DNA from 3 places in the Micromonospora sp. NPDC092111 genome. Region 3 is predicted to be linked to each of the others. Evidence: riboswitches for the same ligand, from Rfam matches in the RefSeq annotation. Region 3 holds a riboswitch; each other region holds the start of a gene.

What was found. A riboswitch is a leader RNA that binds a small molecule or an ion and turns the genes downstream of it on or off. The one in region 3 is predicted to bind cobalamin.
Region 1: it holds a riboswitch for cobalamin, as region 3 does, so the genes downstream of both, bluB (5,6-dimethylbenzimidazole synthase) here and cobN (cobaltochelatase subunit CobN) in region 3, are expected to answer to the same signal.
Region 2: it holds a riboswitch for cobalamin, as region 3 does, so the genes downstream of both, ACIQG9_RS11495 (ribonucleoside-diphosphate reductase subunit alpha) here and cobN (cobaltochelatase subunit CobN) in region 3, are expected to answer to the same signal.

Annotation. Positions count from the first base shown of each region.
Region 1 covers NZ_JBIVRQ010000004.1:197,243-204,388, forward strand. Annotated here, with positions in the region: gene ACIQG9_RS11505 (DNA glycosylase AlkZ-like family protein) at 1-407, shown strand, start outside; gene ACIQG9_RS11510 (flavin reductase) at 689-922, opposite strand; gene ACIQG9_RS11515 (Scr1 family TA system antitoxin-like transcriptional regulator) at 1,486-2,253, shown strand; gene ACIQG9_RS11520 (DUF397 domain-containing protein) at 2,244-2,435, shown strand; gene bluB (5,6-dimethylbenzimidazole synthase) at 3,552-4,178, opposite strand; cobalamin riboswitch at 4,212-4,411, opposite strand; gene ACIQG9_RS11530 (crotonase/enoyl-CoA hydratase family protein) at 4,498-5,253, shown strand; gene ACIQG9_RS11535 (dihydrolipoyl dehydrogenase family protein) at 5,279-6,763, opposite strand; gene ACIQG9_RS11540 (phytoene/squalene synthase family protein) at 6,903-7,146, opposite strand, start outside.
Region 2 covers NZ_JBIVRQ010000004.1:187,653-194,798, forward strand. Annotated here, with positions in the region: gene ACIQG9_RS11465 (hypothetical protein) at 1-68, shown strand, start outside; gene ACIQG9_RS11470 (TadE family protein) at 212-610, shown strand; gene ACIQG9_RS11475 (TadE family protein) at 763-1,236, shown strand; gene ACIQG9_RS11480 (hypothetical protein) at 1,290-1,664, shown strand; gene ACIQG9_RS11485 (LysM peptidoglycan-binding domain-containing protein) at 1,679-3,139, shown strand; gene ACIQG9_RS11490 (Rieske 2Fe-2S domain-containing protein) at 3,708-4,559, opposite strand; cobalamin riboswitch at 5,052-5,200, shown strand; gene ACIQG9_RS11495 (ribonucleoside-diphosphate reductase subunit alpha) at 5,393-7,146, shown strand, end outside.
Region 3 covers NZ_JBIVRQ010000001.1:169,908-177,053, reverse strand. Annotated here, with positions in the region: gene ACIQG9_RS00765 (MFS transporter) at 1-555, shown strand, start outside; gene ACIQG9_RS00760 (aldo/keto reductase) at 629-1,525, shown strand; gene ACIQG9_RS00755 (hypothetical protein) at 1,711-2,046, shown strand; cobalamin riboswitch at 2,676-2,806, shown strand; gene cobN (cobaltochelatase subunit CobN) at 3,212-6,895, shown strand; partial or broken gene ACIQG9_RS00745 (VWA domain-containing protein) at 6,952-7,146, shown strand, end outside.

The DNA.
Region 1 (7,146 bases), on a different contig from region 3:
TCGGGGAGGCCGGCGAGCCCGCCGAGGTCGACGGCACGTCGGGCAGGTGGCGGGTCGACCCGGCCGCGCCGCACCAGCCGTTCGCCGGGCGTACCGCGCTGCTGTCGCCGTTCGACCGGCTGATCCACGACCGCAGGCGGACCCTGGAGCTGTTCGACTTCGAGTACGTCCTGGAGATGTACGTACCGAAGGCGAAGCGGCGCTGGGGCTACTTCGCCCTCCCCGTACTGCACCACGACCGGCTGATCGGCAAGGTCGACGCGACTGCGGACCGCAGGGATGCGGTGCTGCGGGTGACCGCCGTCCACCGGGACGTCCCGTTCACCCCGGCGATCGCCGAGGCGGTCGACGCCGAACTGTCGGCGTTGGCGTCCTGGCTCGGCCTGGCCGAGGTACGCCCCACCTGACGCGTGGTCGTCGCCGAGTCCCCACCCGCTCCGGAGTGGGCAACTCCGGCCGGTCCGTGCCGGCGACGTCCAAGCGGTCCCGGCGGTCCCGGGGTGCCGAGGTGCCGGTCGTCCCGGGGTGCTGGCGTCCCGGCGGTGCTGGCGGTCCCGGGGGTGCTGGCGTCCCGGCGGTGCTGGCGGTCCCGGGATTCCGGGGGTTCCAGGGGGTGCCGGGGGTGCCGGAGTCCGTGTTGGACACGCCCCCGTTGGCTTGCCGTGACAGGCCGCCCGGCCTGCCGTCGTCACCTGTCCCCCGACCACCGCGCCCGCGCCCAGGTGAGGAAGCGCCTGGTCAGTTCCTCGGGGACGACGTGCCCGTTGAGCTGGGATAGCTGCGCGCCGGCCTCCGCCATCAGGGTGCTCAGGTAGACCAGCAGGGCGGTCCGGTCCTCGCGGTACTCGACCAGCAGGGCGAGCCGGGCCGGCTGGCACGGCCACTCCGCGCCGCAGCCCCGGCACCGCCACAGTGGGCGCATCGGCAGATGCGGTCGGGCGGCCCGGTTCACGCCGTCACCCCGTGGTCGAGGTAATGCGGCTGGCGGTGCTGCCGTGGGTGAGCCGGCTCAGGCTCACGGCGCAGTAAGCGGATCCGCACTGCGGGTCTCCCTTCACATCAGGGCCGGGGCACCCCCAACCTGGGCCGGGAGGATCCCGACCTGGTCAGCCGCCCCAATCTGGGCCGGACCACCCCGACCTGAGCCGGGCCACCCCGACCTGAGCCGGGCCACCCCGACCTGGGCCAGGGAACTCCCGACCCGAGCCGGGGAACTCCCGACCCGAGCCGGGGAACTCCCGACCCGAGCCGGGGAACTCCCGACCTGGGCCGGGGAACTCCCGACCTGGGCGGGAATCCCCACTGGGGGCCGGGGCCACCCCGACGTCGTCGGCGGGGCAGCCCTGGTACTGACGCCGACCGCCGGGCTCGCTCACCTCCACCGGCCGCGCCGTCCTCTGCGGACCACCCTGCCGTGAGTGGTCGGACAGATACACGCCGTAAGGGTATGGTCGACAGATATTTGGGACGTCCGATGGAGGGGCCGTGAACGATGCGCTGCGCTCAGCGCTCAACGAGACCGGATACACCACCGAATCCCTCGCCGAGCGAGTCGGAGTCGACCCGAAGACGGTCGGTCGCTGGTTGAGCGAAGGGCGGATCCCCCACGCCCGGCACCGGGTCGCAGCGGCGGACGCCCTCCGCCGGGACATTGCAGACATCTGGCCGGACACTTCAAGACGTCGTGAGCCGGTGTGGTTCCGCCCCTGGCAGGAGATCGAACGTGAGGCGGTGTCGCTGCGGTCGTTCGAGTCTGTCGTGCTCCCCGGCCTGCTCCAGACCGAGTCCTACGCCCGAGCGGTCCTCATCGGCGCCGGCACCCTGCCTCGGGGCGATGTCGAGCGGCACCTCGCCGCCCGGCTCGCCCGCCAGGCCATCCTGAAGCGGGAAGATCCGCCCCAGCTCACGGCCGTCGTCGACGAGGCGGTCCTGCGCCGACCGGTCGGCGGACGCGGAACGATGCACGAGCAGTTGCGCGCCCTCATCGAAGCCTGCCGCGAACCGCACGTCAGGGTGCACGTCGTGCCCTCCACAGTGGGCTCGTACGCCGGCCTGAACGGCCCCTTCGTGGTCGCCACCTGCCCGGACCACCGGCTGGCCGGCTACCTCGACAACCAGCTCCAGGGACAAGTGGTTAGCGATGTCGATGACCTCGCGGCGATAATGGCGGCGTGGGAGAACGTGCGTGGCGAGGCGCTGTCCCACTGGCAGTCAGTCGACCTCATCAGGGAAGTGGCGGAGACATGGAGCTGAGAGACGCGCGGTGGCGGAAGAGCAGCCGCAGCAGCGGCAACGGCGGCAACTGCGTCGAGGTCGCCGACAACCTGCCCGGCATCGTCGCCGTCCGCGACTCCAAGGACCCCGACGGCCCAGCCCTCACCTTCGCCCCCGTCGCCTGGCACACCTTCATCACCCAGGTCACCCGCCGGGCCTGACGTCCCGTCCAGCACCCACCGGGCCCACCTCCCCCACGGCGCCAACCCCACGGGGCTCACGTCCCGCACAGCGCCAACCACCCGGCGGGCGTCGCGCGCTGTCGTGGTACCTGGGTATGCGCGATCCGTTGACGTCATCAGCTCTATAGCGTCCGCATCCGTCCACCCGAAGACGGGAGACGTACCCGGAGATCCAGGGGCGGTCGGCGGCCCACCCCCAACGTCCTTTCGGCCGGCCCAACCCCAACCGCCCCGCTCCGCTCCGCCCCGCCCGCACCGTCGTGACCCGCTCCCGGCTCGCTCGCAGAATCCACACCGCAATCGGCGCCCCGCCCCGGCCCCGCCCCGACCCGACCCGCCCCGACCCGCCCCGACCCGCCCCGACCCGCTCCGTTCCGGCCCGACCCGACCCGCTCCGTTCCGGCCCGACCCGCCCCGACCCGCTCCGGCCCGCCCCGACCCGCCCCGACCCGCTCCGTTCCGGCCCGACCCGCCCCGACCCGCTCCGTTCCGGCCCGACCCGCCCCGACCCGCTCCGTTCCGGCCCGACCCGCCCCGACCCGCTCCGTTCCGGCCCGACCCGCTCCGTTCCGGCCCGACCCGCCCCGTTCCGGCCCGCCCTACCCCGACCGGCGGCTTGATCAACTCCATGCCGGGGATATGGCGGCATCCGGGCCACGCAGACACCACCACATCGCCGAAACGGCGTCGGCCGCACCAGCCCAGGGCCACGAGACGCGCGGGGCTCCCGGGGGCGGGGACACGGGAGCACGGGCACGGGGAAACGGGGCACGGGGAAGCGGGCACGGGGAAACGGGGCACGGGGAAGCGGGCACAGGGACACGGGCGCGGGAGCACGGGCACGGGGAAACGGGGCACGGGGAAGCGGGCACAGGGACACGGGCGCGGGAGCACGGGCACGGGGAAACGGGGCACGGGGACGACGGCCGATGCTGACGAACCAGAGCTCGCTCGCTACGCACGGTCGGCGAACCGTAGCTCCGCCGCCACGGGAGCACCGGGCACGGGAGCACCGGGCGCAGGGACGGGGACGGGATGGGACGGGGACGGGACGGGGACGGGACGGGGACGGGGACGGGAGGCGGGACGGGGGCGTTAGGGGGTGGTGGTCCAGCGGTCGGTGTGCAGGGCTGCGGCCAGGGGGCGCTTCTGTCGCCAGCCGTGCCGGGCCAGGTCGGGTACGGATTCCAGGTGCGTCACCGGGCCGACGCAGAGCCAGGCGACCGGCCGGACGCCCGGGGGGATGCCGAGCAGGTCGGCCAGGAACGGCTCCCGGTAGAAGGAGACCCAGCCGACGCCGAGACGTTCGGCGGTGGCGGCCAGCCAGAGGTTCTGGATGGCCAGGCAGACCGAGTAGAGGCCGGCGTCGGCGATGGCGTGTCGGCCGAGTACGGCCGGCCCGCCCCGGGACTCGTCGTAGGTGACCACGATCGACAGGGTCGACTCCAGCACCCCATCGATCTTGATACGGGCGAACCGCTCGGCCGCCACCCCGGTCAGGGTGGCGGCGAAGACGTCCCGTTCCCGCTGGACGTGCTGGTGGAAGCGTCGGCGCAGGTCGCCGTCCCGGACCAGGACGAAGTCCCACGGCTGGGTGTAACCGACACTGGGCGCGGCGTGCGCCGCGTCGAGGATCCGGTGCAGGGTCCCGTCCGGCACCGGTTCCCCGGTGAACTCGGCCCGGACGTCCCGGCGGCGGTGGATGGCGGTGTACAGGTCCACGGCAGGCTCCCGCTGCGCTCGGCCCACCACGCGGGTGGGCGGTCGACGCGAGGCCGGTCTTCGGACTCCCGGATCGACGCCGCACCGTCCGCCTTCCCAGCCGTACGGCCAGTGGCTGCGCTGTCGCGCGTGGACGGTGGCTCCCCGGTCACCGCGGCGGGCCCGTGCCGGAGTCGCACCGGCTTCCCAGATTCTCCCCGCTCGCGCGGGGCACCTCGCATGGTCGTTGCCGACGCAGATGCTAACGGTGCCCCGTCGGGCCGGCGTTCCGGCGTCGACACCCTGGCGTCGCCGCGCGGGCAGCGGGCATGCTGTCCGGATGGCCGTACACGTCACGCACGACGGACCGGTGACCACGGTGATCCTCGACCGGGCGGCGTCGCGCAACGCCGTCGACGGCCCGACCGCGCGGGCCCTCGCCGACGCGTTCCGCGCCTTCGAGGCCGACCCGGACGCCCGGGTCGCGGTGCTCTGGGGTGCCGGCGGCACGTTCTGCGCGGGCGCCGACCTCAAGGCCATCGGTACGCCCAGCGGCAACCGGGTCGAGCCCGAGGGCGACGGCCCGATGGGCCCCACCCGGATGTCGCTGTCCAAGCCGGTCATCGCCGCGATCTCCGGGTACGCCGTGGCCGGCGGCCTGGAGTTGGCGCTCTGGTGCGACCTGCGGGTCGCCGAGTCCGACGCGGTGCTCGGGGTGTTCTGCCGACGGTGGGGGGTGCCGCTGATCGACGGTGGCACGGTACGGCTGCCCCGGCTGATCGGTGAGAGCCGGGCGATGGACCTGATCCTCACCGGGCGGCCGGTGCCGGCCGCCGAGGCGTACGCGATGGGGTTGGTCAACCGGCTGGTCGAGCCGGGTGCGGCGCGGACGGCGGCCGAGCGGCTGGCCGCCGAGATCGCCCGCCACCCGCAGACCTGCCTGCGCAACGACCGCGCGTCGATGCTGGCCGGCGGCGGCCTCGCCGAGTCCGACGCGCTCGCCACCGAACTGGCGTACGGGATGGACTCGTTGGCGGCGGACGCCCTGGCCGGCGCGGCCCGGTTCGCCGCCGGCGCCGGCCGGCACGGCGGGTGAACCGGGCCGGGCGGGCCGGGGTGGCTCAGCTCAGGTCGGCCAGGGCGCTCTCGATGGCCCGGTGGAACGTCGGGTACGCGTAGATCATGTGCCGGAGCTGGCTGACCGGGACGGCCGCGTGCACCGCCACGACCAGCGCGGACAGCACCTCGCCACCGGCCGGGCCGACCGATGTCGCACCGATCAGCACGCCCTGGTCGGCGTCGGCCACCAGTTTGATGAAGCCCCCGGCGTCGGTCTTGTGGATCCAGCCCCGGGTGGACGACGACAGCGGGGTGAACCCGACCTGCACGTTGATGCCCCGCTCACGGGCCTGCTTCTCGGTGAGCCCCACCGCGCCCACCTCCGGATCGGTGAAGGTGACCCGGGGCAGCGCCCGGTAGTCGGCGCGCGGAACGGTGCCGGCGGCACCGCTCGGGCCGGCCGCCCCCATCGCGCCCCCGACCGCGCTGGCCGCGCCCATCGCACCGCCCACCACGCTGGCCGTGCCGCTGGCGTCCGGGCCGCCCTCGGCCCGCCGGGCGTGGTCGAGCACGTCGGCGACCACGATCGCCGCCTGGTACATGGCGATGTGGGTGAACGCGCCCTCGCCGGTCACGTCGCCGACCGCCCAGACCCCGTCGGTGACCCGCAGCCGGTCGTCCACCGGCAGGTAGCGCTGGGCGGCGTCCACCCCGATCGTCTCCAACCCCAGTTCCGCCAGGTGTGCCCGGCGGCCGGTGACCACCAGCAGCCGTTCGGCGCTGAACGACCGCTCGCCACCGTGCAGGGTGAACGTGGTGCCGTCGTGGCTGACCCGCTCGGCCTTGACCCCGGTCCGGATCTCCACCCCGTCGGCGCGCAGCGCGGCGGCGGCCACCTCGGACGCCTCCGGCTCCTCGACGGCGAGCACCCGGTCGGCCGCCTCGACCACGGTCACCCGGACCCCGAACCGGGCGAAGACCTGTGCGAGTTCCAGCCCGATCGCCCCACCGCCGAGGACCAGCAGGCGCTCCGGCAGCTCCGCCACCTCGATCGCCTGGTGGTTGGTCCAGTAGGGGGTGTCGGCCAGCCCGTCGATCGGCGGGATCGACGGGCGGGTGCCGGTGCCGATGACCACGCCGTACCGGGCCTGGAAGACCTGCTCGCCGACGCGGACCCGGCCGGGGCCGTCGAGCCGTCCGCTGCCGCGCAGGAACCTGCCGCCCTTGCCGGTGAACCGGTCCACCGCGGCCTGGTCGTTCCAGGTGTCGGTGGCCTCCTCCCGGATCCGCCTGGCCACCGGCGCCCAGTCCGGCTGGACCTGCGCCGACCCGGCCAGCTCGTTGACCCGCCGCGCCTCGGCCAGGGCGTTCGCCGCCCTGATCATCATCTTGCTCGGGATGCAGCCCCAGTAGGGGCATTCCCCGCCGACCAGGTCCCGTTCGACGCCGACCACCGTGAGGCCGGCCTCGGCGAGTCGCCCGGCCACCTCCTCGCCCCCGACGCCGAGCCCGACCACGACCACGTCCACCAGTTCCGGCTCCGCCATCCCGCCAGCATTCCGCACCGACCGGGGCACGGCCACCGGTCCGCGCCGGATTTACCGCACCGGGAGGCCACCGACGGGGTACCCCACCCCGGACCGCCCCCGCTTCGTGCTCGGCGACGGCGAGCCTCGGCGCGGCCGGTCAGCGCAGCGCCGGTCCGGGCACCACGACCGGGGTGCCGGTGGGGGTGAGCAGGGCGCGGGCGGCCACCGCCAGCCGGCGACGCTGCGGCACCAGGGCCCGCCGGACGAACACGTCGTACCCCCGGGCGGCGACCTCGTCGAGGATGCCGCCGTAGAGCGCGTACGCGGTGCGCATGCACGCCTGGGAGGCCGGGGCGAGCAGGGTGATGCCGGGCGCGGCGGCTTCGTAGTGGGCCTGGGCG
Region 2 (7,146 bases), on a different contig from region 3:
GGATCGCGGTCACCGCCCTGGTCACGACCAAGGCCAAGGCCTGGATGAACGGCATCCCGACCAAGTGATCCACACCCGCCCGGCAGAGACGTCCCGGGACCGGGCGGCCCCCACCGCCCGGTCCCGGGGCACCGTCCCGGCCACGCCCCCACCGGCGCGGCGGGCCGACCCTGGCCGGGCGGCGCACCCCGCGTCCCGGGTCCGCGCCCACCTGCGGGCCGTCCACCGCCGGCTCACCGCCGGGGGTACGGACCGGGGCGCCAACCCGGTTGAGCTGGCCGTCGTGATGCCGGCGGTGCTGGTGCTGCTCTTCGCCTCCGTCCAGGTCGCCGTCTGGTTCGTGGCCCGGTCGACCGCGTTGAACGCCGCGCAGAGCGGGGTGAACGCGCAGCGGGTGCTCCAGGCGCCGGCCGGGGCGGGCGAGGCCCGGGCCAACCGCTTCCTGCGCACGGCCGGGGACTGGCTGGTCGGCGCGAGGACCCAGTGCGCCGCCACCGCCACCCAGGTGACCTGCACGGTCACCGGACGGTCGCTGACCGTTGTCCCCGGCGTCCGGTTCCAGGTACGGCAGACCGCGCACGGCACGGCCGAACGCTGGACGACCCCATGACCGCCCACCCGGCCCGGCCCGCCTGGCCCGACCTGATGACCGCCGACGTCGACCGGCGGGCCCGGCCCGACCTGGTGGCCGCACGCACGGACCGGCAGGCCCGGCCCGACCCGGTGACCGCACGCACGGACCGGCAGGCCCGGCCCGACCCGATGAACGCCAGCCCGGCCCGGCGTACCCGGGGGTCGGTTTCGGTGGAGGTGGCCGTGCTGGCCCCGGCGTTCCTCACGCTGGTGGTGCTGGCCGGGGTGGTCGGCCGGGTCGCGGTGGCCGACCAGGCGGTGGAGGCCGCCGCCCACGACGCCGCCCGCGCCGCCTCGATCTCCCGCAACGCCAGCACGGCGGAGAGCGCCGCCCGGAACGCGGCCCGGCAACAACTCGACTGGCGGGGCCTGAACTGCACGGGCGCGCCGCAGGTCTCGGTGTGGGGGTCGACCCTGAGCAGCGACCACACGTCGCTGGGCACGGCGTTCGGCCGCCCACTGGGCGAGCCGGTCAGCGTCTGGGTCAGGGTGACCTGCACGGTCTCCTTCGCCGACATCCGCTTCCCCGGGCTGTCCCCGGGCACCAAGCGGGTCGAGGCGACCTTCGCCTCTCCGCTGGACCGCTACCGGAGCCGGCCGTGACCGCCCGCCGGGTACGCGACGAGGGCCGGATCAGCCTCTTCCTGGCCGTCACCATGCTCGGCGTACTGGCGATCATCGGCGTCGCGTACGACGGCGCGGGCCAGCTACGCACCCTGCAACGGGCCGACGACCTCGCCGCCGAGGCGGCCCGCAGCGGCGGGCAGGTGATCGACCGGGCCGCCGCGATCGCGGGTCGCCCCAAGGTGATCGACGAGCGGGGTGCCCGTACCGCCGTCGCGCACTACCTCGACGACAACCCCGACGTGACCCGCTACGCGGTGAGCTTCCCCGTGGTGGCCGGCGAGAAGCAGATCCGGGTCAGTGTCACCGTCGTCTACCGCCGGCACATGCTCGGCCTGATCGGCATGGCTCGCACCGTCACCGTCTCGGGCGAGGCCACCGCGCGCACGCTCACCGACAGACCGTAGGAAGGAAGGCCGCCATGACCGTACGGCGTGGTTCCGCCGCCCGACGTACCGGGCAGTTGCTCACCGGCTTCGGGTCGCTGGTCGTCCTGGTCGCCCTGCTGGCCGGCGCGCCGGTGGCGCTGCTGGCCTTCGCCGGTAACCCGCTGCCGGACCACCTGCCCACCCTCGCCGAGGTGGGCACCACGCTGACCAGCCGGGACGACGGTCAACTCTTCCTGCGGGCGCTGGCGGTGCTGGGCTGGTTCGGCTGGGCGACGTTCGCCATCTCCGTACTGGTGGAGTTGGGTGCCCAGGCGACGCGCCGGTCGACGCCCCGGCTGCCCGGGATGAGCCGGCAGCAGCGCGCCGCGGCGGCCCTGGTCGGCTCGGTCGCCCTGATCATCGCGGCGAGCCCGGCGGCGAGCGCGGCCGCGGCGCTGACCCAGCCACTGCCGGCCGCCGCCGGTACCGGCGTGGCGACCACGCTGACGGCACCGCACGCCTCCGGCCCCGCCCTCGCCGCTGGTCCTGTCCTCGCCACCGGTTCCACCCTCGCCGCTGGTCCTGCCCTCGCCGCTGGTTCCGCGCTCGGTGCCGGTCCCGCCGTCGCCGCTGGTCCCGCCCTCGCCGCCGGTTCCGCGCTCGGTGCTGGTCCCGCCGTCGCCGCTGGGCCCGCTCTCGGTTCGGCTCCTGGTGCCGGTCCCGCTCGTGGTGCTGCCCCCGACGCCGAACAGCCGGCGGCGAAGCCGGTGTACAAGGTGGCCCGGGGCGACTACCTGGGTGAGGTGGCGGAACGCTACCTGGACGACTTCGACCGCTACCAGGAGGTGGCCCGGCTCAACCACCTGCGCGACGCCGACCGGATCCGGCCGGGCCAGCTCATCAAGCTGCCCGCCGAGGCGGACGACGCGGGTGCCCGCCGGCACGCCACCGGGCACCTGGTGCCGACCACCCCCCGGAAGCCGTCCCCGCACCCCCCGGCGGCGACGCCCGGGACGCCGACGCCGGGCGGCCAGGCCGGGGTGCCGCAGCCGGGCGGCCAGCCCGGTCCGCAACAACCGGGCGGGACGGTCGCCTCGCCCACGCCGGGTAAGCCGACGCCGACCGGCAAGGTCGGGCCGGCCACGCCGCAGACCGCACGGCCGCAGACCGCCCAGCCGCCCGCGCACCCGCCCGCCGAGCGGCCGGCCGGGGTGCCGCCGGCGATGGCTGCCGGGGCCTCCCGGGCCGGTCAGGACAACGGGATCAACCGCCCGCTGGCCGTCTCGGCGGTACTGGCGGTGGCCAGCATCGTCGGCGCGCAGATCGGTGCGGTGCTCGGCCTACGCCGCCGGCCGGTCCAGGTGGTGGCCGGACGTACGTCGGCCGCCCGGATGTCCGCCGCCCGCACCTCCGGCGGTCGGCCCTCCGGCGGTCGGACGTCGACGGGGCGGACCATGGGCAGCCGAGCCTCCGCCGCCCGGGACCTGGTCACCGGCCGCCACCGCCGCGACTGACCTGGGGGTACGCGAGCAGCATGCGCAGCGCCCGACTCATCGACCCCGCGCCGACCAGCCGGGCGTGAGGACGCAGCAATCGCCCCGACCCGCCCCGGCCCGGCCCGGCCCGAGCGGCAGCTAGCCGGCCCGCTGCCCCTGACGCTCGACCTGCGTCGGGCGGCCCGGTCCAGTAGTGCCCGGACACCGCCGGGCGTCGCACCGCCAAGATCGTGCTCGATCCAGGATGTAGTGGCCTCCACGGCCCGGGATGCCACTACATCCACGTTCGAGCACGATCTTGCGGGCAAGCGGGCGGGCGACAGGCGGGCGGGCATCCGAACGAGGGGAGCGGGCTGGCGGGCGTCCCGGCGAACAGGCAGGCGGGCGGGCGAGGGAGCGGGCTGGCGTCCCGGCGAGCGGGCGTCCCGGCGAGCGGGCAACCGTCCCGACGAGCGAGCGGGCATCCCGGCGGGCGAGCGGGCGGGCGTCCTGACGAGCGAGCGGGCATCCCGACGAGCGAGCGGGCGTCCCGGCGGGCGAGCGGGCATCCCGGCGGGCGAGCGGGCGGGCGCGTGGGCGGGGCGGGTCAGGGCAGGCGGGTCTGGAGGATGTTGTCGACCACGCGGGTGGGCAGGATCTGCTGGTCGGTACCGGACGGCCCGTGCATGACCTCGCCGCCGTTGAGCCGGAACGCGGAGCCGTGCCAGGGACAGACCACGCACGCGTGCCCGTCGATCTCCTGCACCTCGCCCTCGCCGAGCGGGCCGCTCTGGTGCGGGCAGCGCTCCAGCATCACGGTGACCTCGTCGCCGTGCCGGTAGAGGATCACCGAGACGTCGTCCACCTCGCGGGTGATCAGCTTCCGCTGCGGGAGTTCGGCCAGGTCGGCCACCGGCTGCCACTGGTCACCCATCCGGTGCAGCTCGGAGACGCTCTGGCTGGCCTGTGCCCCCTGCTTGTACGCCAGGTGCCCACCGAGGTACGCCCCCGCGCTCGCCGCGCTCAACCCGAGGTACGCCAGTGCTCTACCGGTGCCGTGCCGGCCGCGCAGCCGGGCGGCGAGGGAGCCGGCGTACAGGGTCAGGCCGATGGTGTTGGCGGCGGCGTGGACCAGCCCGACCCGGCGCTGGTCACGGGAGAGCTCGGCCCAGTCGTTGAGCCCGGCGACGGCGGCCGGCACCGCGCTGACGGTACCGAGCGCGACCAGGGTGGTGGCCGCGCGCCGTTGACCGGGGAGCAGGTCGACCACCGCCGCGCTGAGCCAGGCACCCACCGGCACCTGCACCATCGCCGGGTGCAGCGGGTGGCCCAGGAAGACGCCGTGCAGCAGGTCACGGACCCGCTGGGGGCGCAGCGTCGCCTGCACGGCGCGTTGCAACCGGTCGCTCACCCGGTCCAGCGCGGTGGTCTGTTCCAGTTTCGTCATCAGCGCTCGCACGTTCCCCGACTTCCCGGCATGAGCGGCGGCAAACCGGGCGGCGGGGACGAATCCGTCGCGCCGCCGACCATCCCGGTGACCGGACGGCAACGGACGGCAACGGACGGCAACGGATGGCAACGGCTGGCACGGGAGGGCATCCATCGGGACCAGCGGGGCGTCCGTGTTCCTCGGGTTGGCCGCCGCCGTGCCGGTGACCTCCACGATCGGGCTCGGCTCGTGACCCAGCCAGGTCCGGACCAGCCCTTGCCCGCAAGACGCCGGGGTGGCCGGAAGGAAACCGCGCGCTGGTCGGCCGGGCGGTGGCCTGACGACGCCCAGCGACGGGTACGACCCGGCCGACTCCTGCCCGCAGGACGCGCCCGGCGGAGGTGACACGCCCACAGCATGTGGTGTGTTGGCTTTTTGCGACCCACTACATCTAGGATCACTGGCACTGCTGGTGCGACACGTGTGTCCGCCAGGCTCCGGCGTCCGCCAGGCGTCGGGCCGAACAGGGAACCCGGTGCGAGTCCGGGACTGCCCCGCAGCGGTGAGCGGGAACGACCGCCGTCATTCGAGCACTGGGCCCGACGGGGCCCGGGAAGCGACGGCCAGTAGGCCAAGCGCGGAGACGCGCCTGCCCGTGAGTCCGAAGACCTGCCAGCAGGGCGCGCCCGACCGGGTGCGCGTACCACCTCGGGGTCCCGTGGGAGGGCCGTCGAGCCGTACGGAGCACCGCCGGCACACCGACCGGCGGGGATCCGGCGTGCCGTCGTGCCCTCCTGCGGTCCCACACCGACGACCCAGGAGAGCACGTGACGGCGTCATCCACCCTCGCCCCCGTCGGGGCGCTGCGGGACCTGCTGCACCGGCACCACCACGACCTGCCCGACACCGACCCGGGGCGGATCCTCGCCCTGGTCGAGTCGGGGCGGACCGCCGACGCCGACCCCGGCGAGCTGACCGAGCTGGCCATCGCGGCGGCGGCCGGGCTGACCGCCGAGGAGCCGGCGTACGCGACGCTCGCCGCGCGCCTGCTCGCCGGGCGGATCGCCGACGAGACCACCGGCCAGGGCATCACCACGTTCGGCGACAGCGTCGCGGCAGCGTACGCGGAAGGGTTGCTGGACCCGGGCTTCGCCGGCTTCGTCGCGGCGCACACCGCCACCCTCGAAGCCCTGGTCGACCATGCCCACGACGACGCGTTCGAGTACTTCGGCCTGCGCACGTTGCACGACCGCTATCTGCTGCGCCACCCGCACACCCGGGCGGTGCTGGAACGGCCGCAGCACTTCTGGCTGCGGGTGGCGGCCGGCCTGTCGGACACCGTCGCGGAGGTTGGCGAGCTGTACCGGGCGATGGCCCGGCTGGCCTACCTGCCCAGCTCGCCGACCCTGTTCAACGCCGGGGCGCGGCACCAGCAGCTCTCCTCCTGTTTCCTGGTCGACTCGCCCCGGGACGAGCTGGACTCGATCTACGAGCGTTACGCGCAGGTGGCGAAGCTGTCCAAGTTCGCCGGCGGGATCGGCATCTCGTTCTCCCGGGTGCGCTCGCGGGGGTCGCTGATCCGGGGCACCAACGGCCGTTCCAACGGGATCGTGCCGTGGCTGCGCACCCTGGACGCCAGCGTGGCGGCGGTCAACCAGGGCGGCCGGCGCAAGGGCGCGGCCTGCGTCTACCTGGACACCTGGCACGCCGACATCGAGGAGTTCCTGGAGCTGCGGGACAACACCGGCGACGAGGCCCGGCGTACGCACAACCTGAACCTGGCCAACTGGGTGCCGGACGAGTTCATGCGCCGGGTCGAGGCGGACGCCGACTGGTCGCTGTTCGACCCGAAGGAGGTGCCGGAGCTGGTCGACCTGTGGGGCGACGAGTTCGACGCCGCGTACCGGGCGGCGGAGGCGGCCGGCCGGGCCGTCCGGACCCTGCCGGCCCGCACGTTGTACGGCCGGATGATGCGCACCCTGGCGCAGACCGGCAACGGCTGGCTGACGTTCGCCGACGCGGCGAACCGCACCTGTAACCAGGTCGGCAACGGCGGCGGGGTGGTGCACCACTCCAACCTGTGCACCGAGATCCTGGAGGTGACCAGCGACGACGAGACGGCGGTCTGCACCCTCGGCTCGATCAACCTGGCCGCCCACCTGATCCCGACGCCGACCGGCGCCCGCACCGACCCCGCCGCGCCCCACCCAGTCGCCGGAACCGGCGTCGACCCGGCGGGCCTGACCCCCGGAACCGGCCCCGACCAGGCGGAATCCGCCGCCGGAACCGGCTTCGACCGGGCGCAACCGGCCGCTTCGACCGGTGTCGACCGGCCGGGCCTGGCCGTGGACTTCGTCGGGCTGGCCGCGACGGTCCGGCTGGCGGTGGGGGCACTGGACCGGGCGATCGACCGGAACTGGTTCCCCACCGAACAGGCGCGCACCGCGCACCGGCGCTGGCGTCCGCTGGGGCTGGGCGTGATGGGGCTGGCCGACGTGCTCGCCTCGCTGCGACTGCCGTTCGACTCGCCGGAGGCGCTGGCGCTGTCCACCCGGATCGCCGAGGAGATCGCCCTCGCCGCGTACGACGCCTCCGCCGACCTGGCGGCGGCAGGTGG
Region 3 (7,146 bases):
ATCGGCGCGTTGGTGCTGATCATGGCGTTCACCGAGGGCAGCGCGAACGACTGGCTGGCCGTCGCGTTCGTCGACGGCTACGGGATGAGCGAGGCCGCCGGGGCCGCCGTCTTCGGGGTGTTCGTCGTCGGCATGACGATCGGCCGGACCGGGGGCACCGTCGCCATCGACCGCTGGGGCCGGGTCCCCGTGCTGCTCGGCACGATCGGGCTGGCCGCCGCGGGCGCCCTCCTGGCGGTGCTCGCCGGGTCCGGCCCACTCGCCGTCGCCGGGGTGGTGCTCTGGGGGCTCGGCGCGTCGCTCGGCTTCCCGGTCGGGATGAGCGCCGCCGCCGACGACGAGGACCGGGCGCCGGCCCGGGTCAGCGTGGTCGCGATGATCGGCTACACGTCGTTCCTGGCCGGCCCACCGTTGCTGGGCCTGCTCGGCGACCACGTCGGCACGCTGCACGCCCTGCTGGTGGTGCCCCTGCTGCTGGTCCCGGCGCTGGCCCTGGTGCCGGTGACCCGTCCGCCGATCGCCCCCGGACCCATCGCTCCAGTACCGAAAAACTAGCAGTCACCGGGCGTCGCCGGTATCGGGTGCGCGGCTGACTGCGCCGGCCACCGGCGCTGGCTAGGGTCGCCGGATGCCTACTGAGAAGATCACCGCGGGGGCCGCGGGTGACTGGACCCTGGGCGACCGCACCGTACGCCGGATGGGCTTCGGCTCGATGCGGATCACCGCCCACCCCGACCGGGACCGCGCGGTCCGCGTCCTGCGCCGGGCCGTCGAGCTGGGGGTCGACCACGTCGACACCGCCGCCTTCTACGTCTCGCCGGGCGGCACGCTGAACGTCGGCACCGGCCCCACCCGGTACGCCACCGACCTGATCCGCGCCGCACTCGCGCCGTATCCGGACGACCTGGTGATCGCCACCAAGGTCGGCTTCCGGTACGACCCGGCGACCGGGCTCGGCGAGGACGCCGGCCCGGCCGCGCTGCGTACCCAGGTGGAGGAGAATCTGCGCCGACTCGGCCGTGACCACCTCGACCTGGTCAACCTGCGGATCGTCAAGCGGCCCGCGCCGGACTCCGTGGCGGAGCGCTTCGGCGCGCTCGCCGCGATGCGCGAGGCCGGGCTGATCCGGCACCTCGGCCTCTCCAACGTCCGCCTCGACCACCTCGACGAGGCCCAGACCGTCGCCCCGGTGGTCTGCGTGCAGAACAGCTACGCCCTGGACAACCGTGGCGACCAGGACGCCCTGCTGCGCGAGTGCGGCGCGCGTGGGATCGCCTACGTGCCCTTCTTCGCCCTCGCCGGCGCCAACCGGGAGGGCGGGGCGCGTACCGACCACGGCGCGGCCGTGCACGCCGTCGCCCGCGCCCACGGTGCCACCGCCCAACAGGTACGCCTCGCCTGGACCCTGCACCAGGGCGCGCACGTGCTGGCCATCCCCGGCACCGGCGACCCGGACCACGTGGCGGAGAACGTGGCGGCCGGCGCGCTCCGGCTCTCCGCCGACGAACTGGCCGCCCTCGGCTGAGCCCGCGCCGGCCCGGCGGGTGCCGGCGGGGTGCTGGCGGGTGACGGTTGGCCGGCGTCGGCCGGGTGGGGGTGCCGCTGGCCGACGGCCGGGTGTCACCTGCTCAGCCGGCTGTCACCCGGCTCGCAGCCGCCTGCCAGGTAGGGGTGGTCCACTGAAGGGACGCCGAGGAGAGGAGCGGGCAGATGGGCTGGTTCAGCCGGCGGCCCCGGATCGCCGAGGGAACCCCGACGAAGCTCGACCGGGAGGCCACCCGGGAGGACCTGGCCGCGCTGGAGGAGTTCGTCGCCGGTCACCGGGGGGTGGAGTTCTACCTCGAACCCGAGACCACCGCGACCGACACCACCGTGGTGGCGATCGCCCACGACGGCGAGTGGATCCGCCGCCGGACCGGCTCGCCACGGACGGCGGCCAAGCTGGCGCACCGGCATGCCGTGCCGCTCTACGAGGCGGCCAGGACCGGCTACCCGGAGCGGATGCGGGCCTGGAACCGGGCCCACCCGGAGCGTCGGATCCGCTGACTTTCCGTTCTCACCGGTCTGCTGGCCCCGTCGGTCGCCGCTCCCGTCCGCCCCGTCGACGGCGGCCCTACGCTGCGTCTGGCCCTGCCGGGCGATGGCCCGTTCCCGGTCGGGCGACCTCGACGGCCGGGGTGTGCCGGTGGGAAGGCCGCGCGGCTGTGGCCTGAGAGGGTGTGGGTGCGGCCGGTGTGTTCTCCCTGCCTCGCGCACCGGAGAACCCGCCCGTCCAGTGATCACCGCCACGTCGGGCCGACCGGTGTCCGCTGGGGCGGGCGGCGGGCGGCCCGCCGTCCACCCGGCTGGGTGGGCCGGGTGCGGGGAGCGTACGGAGTCTGCGGAATGGTCGGGGAACGGGTCGGGAACCCGTCCGGCCGGATCGCTCTGGCCGCCTCGGTGTCGCCTTGGTGTCGCCCTGGCACCGGCCCTGGGCTGCCCCGTGCCGGCGAGGGTCCCGCCGGCCGCAATGGCGACCGTGCCTTCCCCGCGTCGGTGACACATCGTCGCTGGTGAATGGTGGAAAGGGTGAACGATCGCCGTGCGTCGATTGGCTGTCTGCTCCGGGGTGGCCGGGCGATGGCCGTTGACCTCGGGGCGACGGGTGTGGCAGCATTCGCGGCCTGACGGCAGTGAAGGAAGCCGGTGTGATTCCGGCGCGGTCCCGCCACTGTCACCGGGGAGCGATCCCCCCTCGTGAGTCACGGCCGTGTGTCTGCGGTTGGAAGGCCGGGGGTGAGCGTCGATCCGGGAAGCCAGGATACTTCGGCCGTCGGAGAGCCCCAGGGCGTGGACACCCGAGGAGGACCCGATGACGCGCAGCGTCCCCATTGTCGACGACGACCGTCGTCTCCCGCTCCGGCGTGCCGCCGGGGCCGCGATCGGCCGCACCGCCGCTCCGGCGCTCAGTCGTGCCGCCGCCCCGGACTTCAGTCGTGCCGCCGTCTTGGGGTTCAGCGGCACCGCCGCCCCGGGGTTCAGCGGTACGGCCGCGTCGGCCGGTGGCCGCTGCGCCGGTCGCCCCACCGCGCACCGCTGACGACCGCGCCGACCCTCCGCGTCGGTCGACGCGGATGAGCCGGTACTCCTGCCGCCACCGCTGACCGGTGCCCACCCTCGCCTCACCCGACCACCCTCGCGGCGGCTCGGGTGTCACTCTCCGGAGCTGTCCGTGCGCATCCTGTTGTTGTCCACCGCCGACACCGACCTGCTCGCCGCCCGCGCCAGTGCCGCCGGCTACCGACTGGCCAACCCCGCCCGGGTCGGCGTGGACGCCGTGCCGGCGCTGCTCGACGGCGTCGACCTTGCCGTCGTACGCCTGCTCGGTGGCCGGCAGGCGTGGCCGGACGGCTTGGCGGCGGTGCTCGACTCCGGGGTGCCGACGGTCGTCCTCGGCGGCGAGTCGGTGCCCGACGCGGAGCTGACGGCGGCCTCCACGGTGGCCGCCGGAGTGGCCACCGAGGCGCTGTCCTACCTGGTCGAAGGCGGTCCGCGAAACCTGGCCCAGCTAGCCCGGTTCCTCTCCGACACGGTGCTGCTCACCGGCGAGGGCTTCGACCCGCCCGAGCCCACCCCGGCGTACGGGATCCTCGGCGACCCGCCGGTGGCCGGCGTGGGGGACGACGGGGGGCGGCCGACGGTCGGGATCGTCTTCTACCGGGCGCACGCGCTGGTCGGGAACACCGGCTTCGTCGAGACCCTGGCCGGCGCGGTCGGCGCGGCCGGTGGACACCCGCTGCCGATCTTCTGCGGCTCGCTGCGCGGCCTGGCCCCCGGCGACGGGCTGCTCGACCTGTTCGCCCGCTGCGACGCCCTCGTCGTCACCGTCCTCGCGGCCGGCGGGACGGTCGCCGCCGACGCCTCCGGCGGGGGCGACGAGGACGCCTGGGATGTCGGCGCGCTCGCCGCCCTGGACGTGCCGGTGATCCAGGCGCTCTGCCTGACCAGCACCCGGGACCAGTGGGCCGGCAGCGACGCCGGGCTCTCCCCGCTGGACGCGGCGATGCAGGTCGCCATCCCCGAGTTCGACGGCCGGATCGTCACCGTGCCGTTCTCCTTCAAGCGGATCGACGCCGACGGCCTGTCGGTCTACGTCGCCGACCCGGAACGGGCCGCCCGGGTGGCCGGCATCGCCGTCCGGCAGGCCCGGCTGCGGCACCTGGACAACGCCGACAAGCGGCTGGCGATCGTGCTCAGCTCGTACCCGACGAAACACTCCCGGGTTGGCAACGCCGTCGGGCTGGACACCCCGGCCTCGGCGGTCCGGCTGCTCGCCGCCCTCGCCGACGCCGGCTACCACCTCGGCGACGCGCCGCCGCCCACCGACGGGGACGCGCTGATCCACGCCCTGATCGCCGCCGGCGGGCACGACGTCGAGTGGCTCACCCCGGAACAACTCGCCGCCGCCGAGGCGCGGGTGCCCGGGGCGACCTACCGGCGCTGGTTCGACGCCGTGCCGGCCGGGCTGCGGGACCGGATCCGCGAGCACTGGGGTGACCCGCCCGGCCGGCTCTACACCGACGACGGCGACCTCGTCCTGGCCGGGCTGCGGCTCGGCAACGTGACGCTGCTGATCCAGCCGCCGCGCGGCTTCGGCGAGAACCCGATCGCCATCTACCACGATCCCGACCTGCCGCCGAGCCACCACTACCTGGCCGCGTACCGGTGGCTGGCGGCGTCGGTCGCCGACGGCGGCTTCGGCGCCGACGCGGTGGTGCACCTGGGCAAGCACGGCACCCTGGAGTGGCTGCCCGGCAAGGGGCTCGGCCTCGCCGCCGACTGCGCCCCCGACGCCGTCCTCGGCGACCTGCCGCTGGTCTACCCGTTCATCGTCAACGACCCCGGTGAGGGCACCCAGGCCAAACGCCGGGCACACGCCGTGGTCGTCGACCACCTGGTGCCGCCGATGGCCCGCGCCGAGACCTATGGCGACCTGGCGAGACTGGAACAGCTCCTCGACGAGTACGCCACCGTGCAGGCCCTCGACCCGACCAAGGTGCCCACCGTCCGGAACCAGATCTGGGACCTGGTGCGCGCCGCCGAACTGCACCACGACCTGCACACCGAGGCGATGCCGGCCGCCGACGACTTCGACGACTTCGTGCTGCACCTCGACGGCTACCTCTGCGAGGTCAAGGACGTGCAGATCCGGGACGGGCTGCACGTCCTCGCCGAGGCGCCCACCGGTGAGGCCCGGGTCAACCTCGTGCTCGCCGTGCTGCGCGCCCCGCAGGTCTGGGGCAACGCCCGCGCCCTGCCCGGCCTGCGCCAGGCGATCGCCGCCAGCGTCGGCCTGGACGAGCAGGAACTGCTGGCCGCGCCGGGGCGACGCCTCGCCGTCCCGGCCGCCCTCACCGACCTGGTGGACGGCCCCGCCGCCACCGCCGCCGACGCCGTCGACCTGGTGGAGGGGCTGGCCCGCCGGCTCGTCGTCGGGATGGAGACCCTGGGTTGGGACGGCGCGAAGGTCGACGCGGTGGTCGAGGAGGTGGTCGGCCGGCCCGTCGTCGCCGCCGCCGAGGTGCTGCGCTTCGCCGCCGCCGAGGTGGTGCCCCGGCTGGCCCGCACCACCGACGAGCTGACCCACACCCTCGGCGCGCTCGACGGCCGGTTCGTGCCGCCCGGGCCGTCCGGCTCGCCCACCCGGGGGCTGGTCAACGTGCTCCCCACCGGTCGCAACTTCTACTCCGTCGACCCGAAGGCGATCCCGTCGCGCAACGCCTGGGACGTCGGGGTGGCCCTGGCCGACTCGCTGCTGGCCCGGCACCTCGCCGACACCGGGGCGTACCCGCGTTCGGTCGGGTTGACCGTCTGGGGCACCAGCGCGATGCGGACCCAGGGCGACGACATCGCCGAGGTGCTGGCGCTGCTCGGCTGCCGGCCGGTCTGGGACGACCGGTCCCGCCGGGTCACCGGCGTCGAGGTGGTGCCGCCGGCCGAGCTGGGCCGGCCCCGGATCGACGTCACCGTCCGCATCTCCGGCTTCTTCCGGGACGCCTTCCCGCACGTCGTCGCCCTCCTCGACGACGCCGTCCGGCAGGTCGCCGCCCTCGCCGAGCCGGACGCCGACAACTACGTGCGGGCGCACGTCACGGCCGACGTCGCCACGCACGGCGACGAGCGCCGGGCCACCGCCCGGATCTTCGGCTCCAAGCCCGGGGCGTACGGGGCGGGGCTGCTGCCGCTGATCGACGCCCGGAACTGGCGCACCGACGCCGACCTCGCCGAGGTGTACGCCGTCTGGGGCGGCTACGCCTACGGCCGGGGGCTGGACGGCCGGGAGGCGCGGGCCGACATGGAACGCTCCTTCGCCCGGATCGCCGTGGCGGCGAAGAACCAGGACACCCGCGAGCACGACATCGTCGACTCCGACGACTACTTCCAGTACCACGGCGGGATGGTGGCGATGGTCCGCCACCTGACCGGCACCGCCCCGGCCGCCTACGTGGGCGACTCGGCGATGCCGCACGACGTGCGCACCCGCACCCTCGGCGAGGAGACCCGGCGGGTGTTCCGGGCCCGGGTGGTGAATCCGAAGTGGATCGCCGCGATGCGCCGGCACGGCTACAAGGGCGCGTTCGAGTTGGCCGCCACCGTGGACTACCTGTTCGGCTACGACGCCACCGCCGGGGTCGTCGACGACTGGATGTACGAGCACCTGGCCGAGGCGTACCTGTTCGACCCGCAGACCCGGGAGTTCCTGGAGCGGTCCAACCCGTGGGCGCTGCGCGGCATCACCGAACGGCTCCTGGAGGCCGCCGACCGGGGGCTCTGGGCCGCCCCCGAGCCGGCCACCCTGGACCGGCTCCGCGAGACGTACCTGGCCAGCGAGGGCGATCTGGAGGACCGACAGTGAGCGCGAGGAGTGAGCCGGGTTTGCGAGCCCCGCAGTCGCGAGCAGGTGGTGGCTCGGTGAGCGCGAGGAGTGAGCCGGGTTTGCGAGCCCCGCAGTCGCGAACGGGGGAGGTCCAGTGACCGGCTACCCGTTCTCCGCCGTCCTCGGCATGGACGACATGCGTCTCGCCCTGCTGCTCAACGCGGTCAGCCCGGCCATCGGCGGGGTGCTCGTGCGGGGCGAGAAGGGCACCGCCAAGTCCACCGCCGTCC